Regions from separate parts of the Cupriavidus sp. 10L45 genome, predicted to be linked through region 1. Evidence: predicted binding sites of a transcription regulator. Region 1 holds the regulator's gene; each other region holds the start of a gene.
The links. The regulator sigma-54, encoded in region 1, starts transcription at its own class of promoters, with help from an activator protein. The targets are predictions, from matches to a motif close to TGGCANGNAANCTGCTTT.

Region 1 (3,274 bases):
GCCGTGATCACCTACGACAGCCGCAACGAGTACTACACGGCTGCCGGCGGCGACAACAACACCTCCACCGGCAACCCGTCCGGCCGCGTGCGCGCCGTGCTCTCGCCGCGCGCGGACCCGGCCAGCGGCGCCGCCGCGCCGCCACCGCCGCTGGAACTGAAGCCGGCGCCCGCGCCCGGCAAGCCCTGAACCCCGGACGCGCCCGCCGCGTCACGCATGCATTGACCTGATGAACGACTCCGCCACGCTCGCCCCGAACGCCTCCGCAGCCCCGTCGGCCGCCCGTACCGACAGCAGCACGCTGGTCGTGCGCCACCTGAAGAAGCGCTACGGTTCGCGCACCGTGGTCAAGGACGTCTCGCTGGACGTGAAGAGCGGCGAGGTGGTCGGCCTGCTCGGTCCGAACGGCGCCGGCAAGACCACGTCGTTCTACATGATCGTGGGCCTGGTGGCACTGGATGAGGGCGACATCGTGCTGGACGACCAGCACATCAGCGGCCTGCCGATCCACGAGCGCGCCCGCATGGGCCTGTCCTACCTGCCGCAGGAGGCCTCGGTCTTCCGCAAGCTCAACGTCGAGGAAAACATCCGCGCCGTGCTCGAGTTGCAATTGGAGAAGGGCAAGCCGCTGCCGAAGGCCGAGATCGAACGCCGCCTGGATTCGCTGCTGGACGACCTGCAGATCGCCCATCTGCGCAACAACCCGGCGCTGTCGCTCTCCGGCGGCGAGCGCCGCCGCGTGGAAATTGCCCGGGCGCTGGCCTCCGCGCCGCGCTTCATCCTGCTGGACGAGCCGTTCGCCGGCGTGGACCCCATCGCCGTGGGCGAAATCCAGCGCATCGTGAGCTTCCTGAAGGCGCGCAACATCGGCGTGCTGATCACCGACCACAACGTGCGCGAGACGCTCGGCATCTGCGACCACGCCTACATCATCAGCGAAGGCACGGTGCTGGCCGCCGGCCAGCCTGAGGAAATCATCGCCAACGAGTCCGTGCGACGCGTGTACCTGGGCGAAAATTTCCGCATGTGACCCATCGGCCGCCGCGTGCGGCCGCGCTTCTCCCGGCCTCCACGGCGACAGCCGGGGTCGATCAGGAAGTCAGAGCGATAGGCGATAGCAATTTCCGTTCCATAGTCGGAAGGATGCGCATAGAATAGGTCGCATGAAACCGTCGCTTCAGCTTCGTCTCTCGCAACATCTGGCATTGACCCCGCAGCTGCAACAGTCGATTCGATTGTTGCAGCTCTCGACGCTTGAACTCCAGCAGGAAGTGGAACAGGCGCTGACCGAAAATCCCCTGCTCGAACGCGAAAACGACTGGATCGAAAGCCCGCTGCGGGTAGCCGCCGATGGCTCGGTCAACCTCCAGAGCGCCCCCGCGCCGGCCTCCTCCGAGCCACAGCCCAACGGCGACGCGCGCACCGATGGCGCGTCCGGCGGTGAGGACGACAACTACAACGACAACGGCAGCGAGGACTACGGCAGCGACTGGAGCCTCGACGACTTCGCCCGCCGCCCCCAGGGCGACGAGGACGAAAAGTCGCCGATGCAGTTGCGCGATGCCGAGCCCACGCTGCGCGAGCACCTGATGGGGCAGTTGGCCCCGCTGAAGATCTCGGTGCGCGACAAGGGCCTGGCCATCTTCCTGATCGAATCGCTCGACGATGACGGCTACCTGAGCGCCTCGCTCGAGGAAATCTGCACCGAACTGCCCGAGGAACTCGAATTCGAGATCGACGAAGTCCACGCGATCCTGACCCTGCTGCAGAGCTTCGACCCGCCCGGCGTGGGCGCGCGCAATGCCGCGGAGTGCCTCAGCCTGCAATTGCGTCGCCTGAAGCACTCGCATCGTGAGCTGGCGCTGACCATCGTCAATCATCATCTGGAACTGCTGGCCGTGCGCGACTACACGCGGCTAAAGAAAGCGCTCCAGGTGGACGAAATAGCACTGAAGGCGGCACACGAACTGATTCGCTCGCTGGCGCCGTATCCGGGGCACGCGTTCAACCGTCCCGAGGCCGACTTCGTGGTGCCCGACGTGTTCGTGCGCAAGAGCGGCAGCGGGTGGATCGCGGCGCTCAATCCGGATGTCATGCCACGGCTGCGCATCAACGACATGTATGCGCAGATCCTGCGCGGCGCGAAGGGCGAAACGGGGACGGCAGGCCTGCAGCAGAAGCTTCAGGAGGCGCGGTGGCTTATCAAGAACATCCAGCAACGATTCGATACGATCCTGCGTGTTTCGCAGGCAATTGTGGAACGTCAAAAGAACTTTTTCACGCATGGCGAAATCGCGATGCGCCCCTTGGTTTTGCGGGAAATAGCCGATACACTCGGTTTACATGAGTCGACCATTTCCCGGGTCACCACGAATAAGTACATGGCCACGCCCATGGGTACTTTCGAGTTGAAGTACTTCTTTGGGAGCCACGTCTCTACGGAGACTGGCGGCGCGGCCTCCTCCACGGCAATCCGCGCGCTGATCAAGCAACTGATAGGAGCCGAAGACCCCAGGAATCCTCTTTCCGACAGCCGGATCGCCGAACTGCTGGGTGAGCAAGGCTTCGTGGTCGCACGCCGCACGGTGGCGAAATACCGCGAAGCGCTCAAGATCCCCGCAGTCAATCTCCGCAAGACTTTGTAGCCGAGCCGCAACCGCCTGCCTGGTGCGGCTCTTTCAGAAGGAGAAGCGCTATGAACTTCAAGATCAGTGGACACCACCTCGACATCACGCCCCCGCTGCGTGAGTATGTGGAAACGAAACTGGAGCGAATTGTCAGGCATTTCGATCAGGTCATCGGCGTGAGCGTGCTGCTATCGGTGGACAACCACAAGGAGAAGGACCGGCGCCAGTACGCGGAAATCAATCTGCATCTGAAGGGGAAGGACATCTTCGTCGAAGCGCATCATGAAGATCTGTATGCGGCGATCGACTGTCTGGTCGACAAGCTCGACCGCCAGGTCATCCGCTACAAGGACCGCGTACAGGGCCACGATCGCGAGGCGGTGAAGTACCAGATGGCCGCCCAGCAACTGACGCAGCAGTAGAGACCTGCAGGCAACCGAAAACAGAGCGGTTGCCGACCCTGCAGAGGACTGAAAAGAAGAGCTCAAGCCGCGCAATCAGCGCGGCTTTTTTGATGGGCGCGCGCCATGGCGGTGACGGTGCGGGCACCTGGAATGTTTCGTTACCTTATTGCCACGCCGGAGGGCGACCCGGGGCCCCCGGGAGCGGTCAAAATGGGAACAAGTGTTCGCAAGCCGCCCGCCTCG
Region 2 (3,274 bases), on a different contig from region 1:
GGCGCTGTAGCCGGTCCGGGGGGCCGGGAAGGTACGGCGGATGATACAAATGGCACGACATTTGCGTAGTACCGGGCAAATGCGTAGTACCCATCCCGGCCGCGCCCACATTCCCAGAACAATGCCCCTTTCCGCCTCAACCCTCGTCCTTCGGGCCAAGCAGCTCGAAATCGAGGCCGTCCGCCTGATGGCAAGTCGCGTGGAGTTGGCCGACCTGATCGGCCAGCTGATCCACGCCTTGCAGCGTGAACGGGGGGCCAGCAGCATCTTCCTGGCCTCCGGTGGGCAACGGCTGGCGCAGGAGCGCCAGACGGCGATGGGCGAGGCGGTCCACATCGCCTCCCGGCTGGGCGAGCGCTTCGCCAGCCAGCTGGAAGCGGGCCATACGGGTACGGCGTCGATGGTGTCGTTGATGGCCTGGGTCCAGCTCGATCTGGCCACGCTGCCGGCGCTGCGCCAGTCCATCGATCAATGCCAGACCACCGCGCACGACGCCGTGGCGGCGTTCAGCCGCCTGATTGCCGCGCTGCTGGAGTTGATCTTCCATCTGGCCGATGTGGCGATGTATCCGGGCATCGCCCGGCCGCTGGTGGCCTTCGTCTACCTCGTGCAGGGCAAGGAAGCCGCCGGGCAGGAGCGGGCCGTCGGGGCGCAGATGTTCGCCTCCGGCACCTGTGCGGGCACCGCGCCGCAGCGCGTGCAGCAGTTGGTGGAAGCCCAGCAGCGCAGCTTCCAGATGTTCGAGCGCTTCGCCGACCCGTCGCTGCTCGCCGCATGGCGGCAACGGCAGGCCAGCGCCGCGGTCGCCGCGCAGGACGGCATGCGCCGCACGCTGCTGACCACGCCGCCGGGCACGGCGCTGGTGCACGACGACAGCGAGAAGTGGTTCGAAGTCTGCAGCGAGGTCATCACGGGCATGTGGACGCTGGAGATGCAGGTGGTGCAGGACCTGCGCAAGGCCTGCGAGGCGCAGATCCAGCGTTCCCAGGCCGATCTCCAGGATTCGGCCGGGCTGCTGCGCCAGCTACTGGACAACCCACCGCCCCATACCCATGCCGTCGAGCGCTTTTTCGATGTGGCCGAGCAACCCGCCGCCGCCCCTGTGCTGCCGGGCATGCCCGATGCCGGAAACGGACCCGCCGAGGTGCACGCCACCACCGTCACGTCGCTGGAGCGCCTGCTGCGCCAGCAGTCGGCGCGACTGGCCCAGACCGAAGTGGAACTCGATGCCGCCCGGCGCGCGCTCAAGGAGCGCAAGGTGATCGAGCGCGCCAAGAACGCGCTGATGGCCCGCATGGGGCTCAGCGAGGACGCCGCGTTCCGGGCCTTGCAGAAGGCGTCGATGGACAACAACCGCCGGCTGGCGGACATTGCCGAAGCCACCCTCTCGCTCACCGGCCTCGCCCTGCCCCCACAGGACGACGATCAGCACCAGGATTGAACCCGCCCGGCCGCGCGCACCAAAAGCGGGCAGCCCATGCACTACCAACGCCCCCTAGATCGTCACTTGCCCCAACCCGGCCCAACCCGGCCCCACCCGGCGGCGGGCATGGAACGTGCGTCAGCACTGACATCGGGCTGATGACGGCCCGGCAGTGCATCACCCTGTAAAGCATCAAGGATGACGGCGTCCTGTCACGTGCCGGCCAGAGGCCGGGCGGACGGACGCCGTTTGTCTTTTCTGAGCCAAACGAAGGAAACGGAGAGGAATACCCCATGGCCTATCTCGCCCCCACCGAGTTCGTCACCAAGATGGTCGATGCCGGAGAGTCCAAGCTGCTGATGTCCACGCGTGACACGCTGATCCGGTCCTATATGGCCGGCGCCATCCTGGCGCTGGCGGCAGCCTTCGCGGTGTCCATCACTGTCAACACCGGCAACGCGCTGGTTGGCGCGCTGCTGTTCCCGGTTGGCTTCTGCATGCTGTACCTGATGGGCTTCGACCTGCTGACCGGCGTCTTCACGCTCGCGCCGCTGGCCGTGCTGGACCGCCGCCCGGGCGCCACCTGGAGCGGCGTGCTGCGCAACTGGGGCCTGGTGTTCTGTGGCAACCTCGCCGGCGCCGTCACCGTGGCGTTCTTCATGGCCATCATCTTCACCTTCGGCTTCTCCGAAGCCCCGAACGCCATCGGCCAGAAGATCGGCCACATCGGCGAAGGCCGCACCGTGGGCTACGCCGCGCATGGCGCCGCCGGCATGCTGACGCTGTTCATCCGCGCCGTGATGTGCAACTGGATGGTCTCCACCGGCGTGGTGGCGGCCATGATGTCGACCTCGGTGTCCGGCAAGGTCATCGGCATGTGGATGCCCGTGCTCGTGTTCTTCTACATGGGCTTCGAGCACTCCATCGTGAACATGTTCCTGTTCCCGTCGGGCCTGATGCTGGGCGGCAACTTCACCCTCATGGACTACCTGATCTGGAATGAAATCCCGACTGTGCTGGGCAACCTGGTGGGTGGCCTGACCTTCGTGGGCATCACGCTCTACAGCACGCACTACAAGTCGGCCAGCAAGCGCGCGCTGGGCTGATCGGATCACTACCCGGTATCGAGGCGACCGCGCCATGTCCGGCGGGCTCCAGGTCAGCGTTGGCCAACACTCGGACGCTGGCCGGAAGGCGGTCAACCAGGACTTTCATGGCGTGACCCACCCCGCCGGCCACCACCGCGTGACCAAGGGCGTTGCGCTGGCGCTGGCGGACGGCATCAGCAGCAGCGCGGTCAGCCAGATCGCCAGCGCCGCCGCCGTCCGCACCTTCCTCGAGGACTACTACTGCACCTCCGAAGCCTGGACCGTGCGGCGGGCGGCGCAGTGCGTGCTGGCCGCCGTCAACTCCTGGCTCCACGCGCAGAGCCGTCACAGCGAAGCCCGCTTCGACCGCGACCGCGGCTACGTCTGCACATTCAGCGCGCTGATCTTCAAGGCGCGGGAGGCCCACCTGCTGCACGTGGGCGACGCGCGCGTCTATCGGCTGCATCGGCACACGCTGGAGCAGCTCACCGTCGATCATCGGGTCTGCGTGTCGGCCTCTGAGGCCTATCTGGGCCGAGCGCTGGGTGCGAGCCCGTCTGTCGAAATCGACTATCGGACGTGGGGCGTGGAGCCCGGCGAGATCTACCTGCTGGCCACCGACGGCGCCTACGAATACCTGGAAGCCGCCGATGTCCACCAGGCCCTGACCGCCAGCGACGACGACCTGGACCGCGCCGCGCAGACGCTGACGGCGCTGGCCCTGACGCGCGGCAGCGAGGACAACGTCACGCTGCTGCTGGCC
Region 3 (3,274 bases), on a different contig from region 1:
GCGGTGGCGCCGCGTTGGTAGCGGCTGAAACGTGCCAGCACGTTCTTCTTCATGATGCACTCCCGAAGCGACAAAAAAGAAGTTCCGATCCCGATGGGTGTTGCGCGTGACCGCCAGCGCCACTGCCCGGATGCCGGTTGTGTTCGCCGCTTCATTGAGCGGCGATTTTGTTGTTTTTGGCGCTGGTAGAACATTTATAAGACATGCTATGTCTCCAGCCATACCCCCCATAGGAACTAAGGGAATGCCAATGGGGCCTAGCTTAAAGTGGGACAGACGTTTGAAACAACGCAACCCCGCGCAAAGCGTGATCCGAATTGTTCGCGCGCTGGCAATAAAAGCGAATGTGCCGTGCGGCGTCCTGCACGTTCTGATGCGGGATGCTGCACGGCACGAAATAAAAGGATGCGCCGCGCGGGGTAAGGACGACAGCGCACCATAAAGTAGCCGGGCGATGGCTAGGGAAAGTCCCGAGCCACCTTCAGGCTCGGGGGGGTCAGTGTTGCGTCAGGCCGCCCAGCAGGCCGGTGACGCCATTGAGCGGGGAGCCGGCATTGCCGCTGGTGGCGGTGCCGTTGGTCGCATTGGTCAGCGCGCCGGTTACCGTGCCGACGAGGCCGGTCACCGGGGCCAGCGGATTGGTGCCGCCGCTGCCGCTGGCATTGGCGACCGGCAGGCTGTTGAGCAGCCCGCCAAGCGGATTGCCGCCCGTGCCGCCCCCCGTGCCGTTCCGGTTGTTCAGCAGCACGCCGGCGGCGGCCACGGTCTTGCCGGTCTCCGTCACCACGCCGCCCAGCGGCGAGACGATCGGCTTGCCGGCGTTGGTCAGCATGCTGCCGCCAGTCGCCACGGTGTTACCCAGCTTGGTCAGCAGGTTGTCGACCGGGACGCCCAGGCCGGTGGCCCCGCCCACGGTCTGCGTGGTATCGGTCAGCTTGGTCGTCAGCGGCACGATGGCCTTGCTCGCGCTGCCGGTGAGCTGCGCCACGGGGCCGGTGGACAAGGTGTCGCCAAGCTTGCCGCCCACCTGCATGACGGTGCCGCCCACGGTCTGCACCACGCCTCCCACCGGCTGGGTCACGGGCGCCAGCGGCGAGAGTTGTTCCGTGCCGAGCGACTGGACCAGATCGCCCGCGCTGACTACAGTCTTGCCGGCCTGCGTGACCACGTTGCCGGTGTTGCCGACAGTGACGCCGAGCGGGTTGTCCACGCTGCCGATCTTGCCCAGCCCCTCCCGCACGCCCACGCCGAGCGTGGCCACGGTGTCGCCGGCCTTCATCACCACGTCGCCGGTAGCGTTCTGCGCGGCATCCGGCACCACCGGCAGATTCGCGTCCTTGACCTGCTGGCCGATCTGGCTCACGGCATTGCCGGTGGCCACCACGGTATTGCCGGCGCCTTCGGTCACCTTGGCGGTGGGCGTGGTGTCCACCGAGGCAGCCGGGGTCGGCGTGGCCGGCGGCGGCGTGACGTTGTTGTTCCCGTTCGGCGAGGCGCCGCTGCCGGAACCTCCCGACGAGCAGCCGGCCAGCAGCGCCAGCACGGCGCCACAGGCGATGGTGATGACCGACACCGAACGTTCGCGTTGCATCGTTGACCTCATGATCTATCTCCTATGGTGTGCTGGTGTGGTGTGCTCGAATCCCTCGGGCTTGCCGATGCGCGCAAGCGGTGTGCCAGCATCAAGCGCACGTTCAATACGGGCGCTCCGCACGCCCTCGCCACCGCCCGGAGACCGTTGCCCGGCGCGGCGCTCCGGCCATCGCGTCGCGCCCCGGCGTGCGTTGCCGAACGCTGCCGGAACGCCGTGTGGCGTGTTACGTGCTACGTAACGTGTTCCCGCCCACGCTACACGCCGCCGCCGCGCGCCAGCCCCGCCCGCTTCATGCGGGCGTTTGAGCCCGCCGCCCGCAAACGCTTGCCTGACGCGCCTCTCCGCGCCCCCTTCCCTCCCTTCGCATGGCATGCCCGCAGGCCGTTGCCGGCCATTCCCGGCCATGGCACACCGTTTGCGCCATGGCATGTACCGCCACGCATTCGTGGCAGGTCGGGAAAAAACCAAAAGGGAAAAGGTCATGCGCAATCAAACGTTCGCGAAGCACATCGCCCTGTCGGCATTGCTCGGGTCGCTCATCGTGCTGGGCGGCTGCGCCAGCGGCAGCGGCTCCACGTCGATGGGCACCAGCGGCTCAGGTGGCTCGAATGGCTCGGGCAGCAACAACGCCGGCCTCGGCGGCACGGGTGGTACGGGCGGCACCGGCACGGATACGGCCAACAACGGCGGTGGTGGTGGCGGCGGTGGCGGCGGTGGAGGTGGAGACAACGGCGGCGGCGGCGGCGGCACGGTGGCGCTCACGCCCACCAGCACCATCGTCAGCAACGCCGGCGGCGTGGTGAAGGGCGTGGGCGATACCGTGACCGACGTCGGCACGGCCATCAAGGATGCGAACCTGCCAGTGGTGTCGCCGGCCACGCAGAACGGCCTGGCCGGCGTGGTGACCTCGCTCGGCAGCGCCGTGAACACGCTGGGCAACGGCGTGCAGGCCGGGCTCGGCAATATGCCGAACGCCACCAACCCGCTGGGCACCACGGTGGCCAGCACCGGTGGCGTGGTCGCCCAGGTCGGCAACGCGGTGACGAACGCCGGCGGCGCGGTCAGCGGCCTCGGCAGCGGCCCGCTGGCGCCGCTCGGGGCGCTGACCAACCCGCTCGGCGGCGTGGTCTCGCAAGTCGGCGGCGCCGTGACCGATACCGGCGGCAAGCTCGGCACCGCGCTTTCCACCGGCCCGGTCGAGCAGCTGACCAGCGGCGTGAGCAAGGCCATCGTGCCGCTCACGTCCACGCTGACCAGCAGCACCCAGACGCTCGGCGCGGCCACCGGCCTCGGCCAGCCGGTCAGCAACCTGCTGACCACGGTGGGCGGCGCGCTGGCGACGGCCGGCACCTCGCTGCAATCGACGCAGAAGCCCGTGGTGTCCGGCGTGGGCGGCATCGTCACAGGCACGGGCAACACGGTGGCGTCCCTCGGTGGCGCAGTGAACGGCCCGGCCAGCGGCGGCGCTGGCCCGCTGGCGCCGGTGACGGGACTGGTCAGCGGCATCACGTCTGGCCTGACGGGCGGTAACGCTGGCGGCGGCTCCGGGACGTCCGGCCCGCTTGCGCCGGTGACGGGCCTGGTTGCCGGGCTGACCGGCGGCAACGCGCCGGCGACGACCACCCCTGCGCCGACCACGCCGACGCCCAGCGGCGGCACGGGCGGAAGCAAGCCGGCAAA

Region 2: AC1DFU_RS09345 (formate/nitrite transporter family protein) is a predicted target of sigma-54. The motif match lies at 1,546-1,563, and genes of this name have one in related genera.
Region 3: AC1DFU_RS00185 (collagen-like triple helix repeat-containing protein) is a predicted target of sigma-54. The motif match lies at 1,811-1,828, and genes of this name have one in related genera.

What each region holds. Positions count from the first base shown of each region.
Region 1 covers NZ_JBFTJC010000003.1:14,766-18,039, forward strand. The annotation lists gene lptA (lipopolysaccharide transport periplasmic protein LptA) at 1-189, shown strand, start outside; gene lptB (LPS export ABC transporter ATP-binding protein) at 230-1,030, shown strand; gene AC1DFU_RS05960 (RNA polymerase factor sigma-54) at 1,164-2,645, shown strand; gene hpf (ribosome hibernation-promoting factor, HPF/YfiA family) at 2,696-3,049, shown strand.
Region 2 covers NZ_JBFTJC010000004.1:275,856-279,129, forward strand. The annotation lists gene AC1DFU_RS09335 (YncE family protein) at 1-10, shown strand, start outside; gene AC1DFU_RS09340 (nitrate- and nitrite sensing domain-containing protein) at 122-1,441, shown strand; gene AC1DFU_RS09345 (formate/nitrite transporter family protein) at 1,717-2,529, shown strand; gene AC1DFU_RS09350 (bifunctional protein-serine/threonine kinase/phosphatase) at 2,564-3,274, shown strand, end outside.
Region 3 covers NZ_JBFTJC010000001.1:32,313-35,586, reverse strand. The annotation lists gene AC1DFU_RS00195 (Flp family type IVb pilin) at 1-53, opposite strand, end outside; gene AC1DFU_RS00190 (collagen-like triple helix repeat-containing protein) at 497-1,591, opposite strand; gene AC1DFU_RS00185 (collagen-like triple helix repeat-containing protein) at 2,076-3,274, shown strand, end outside.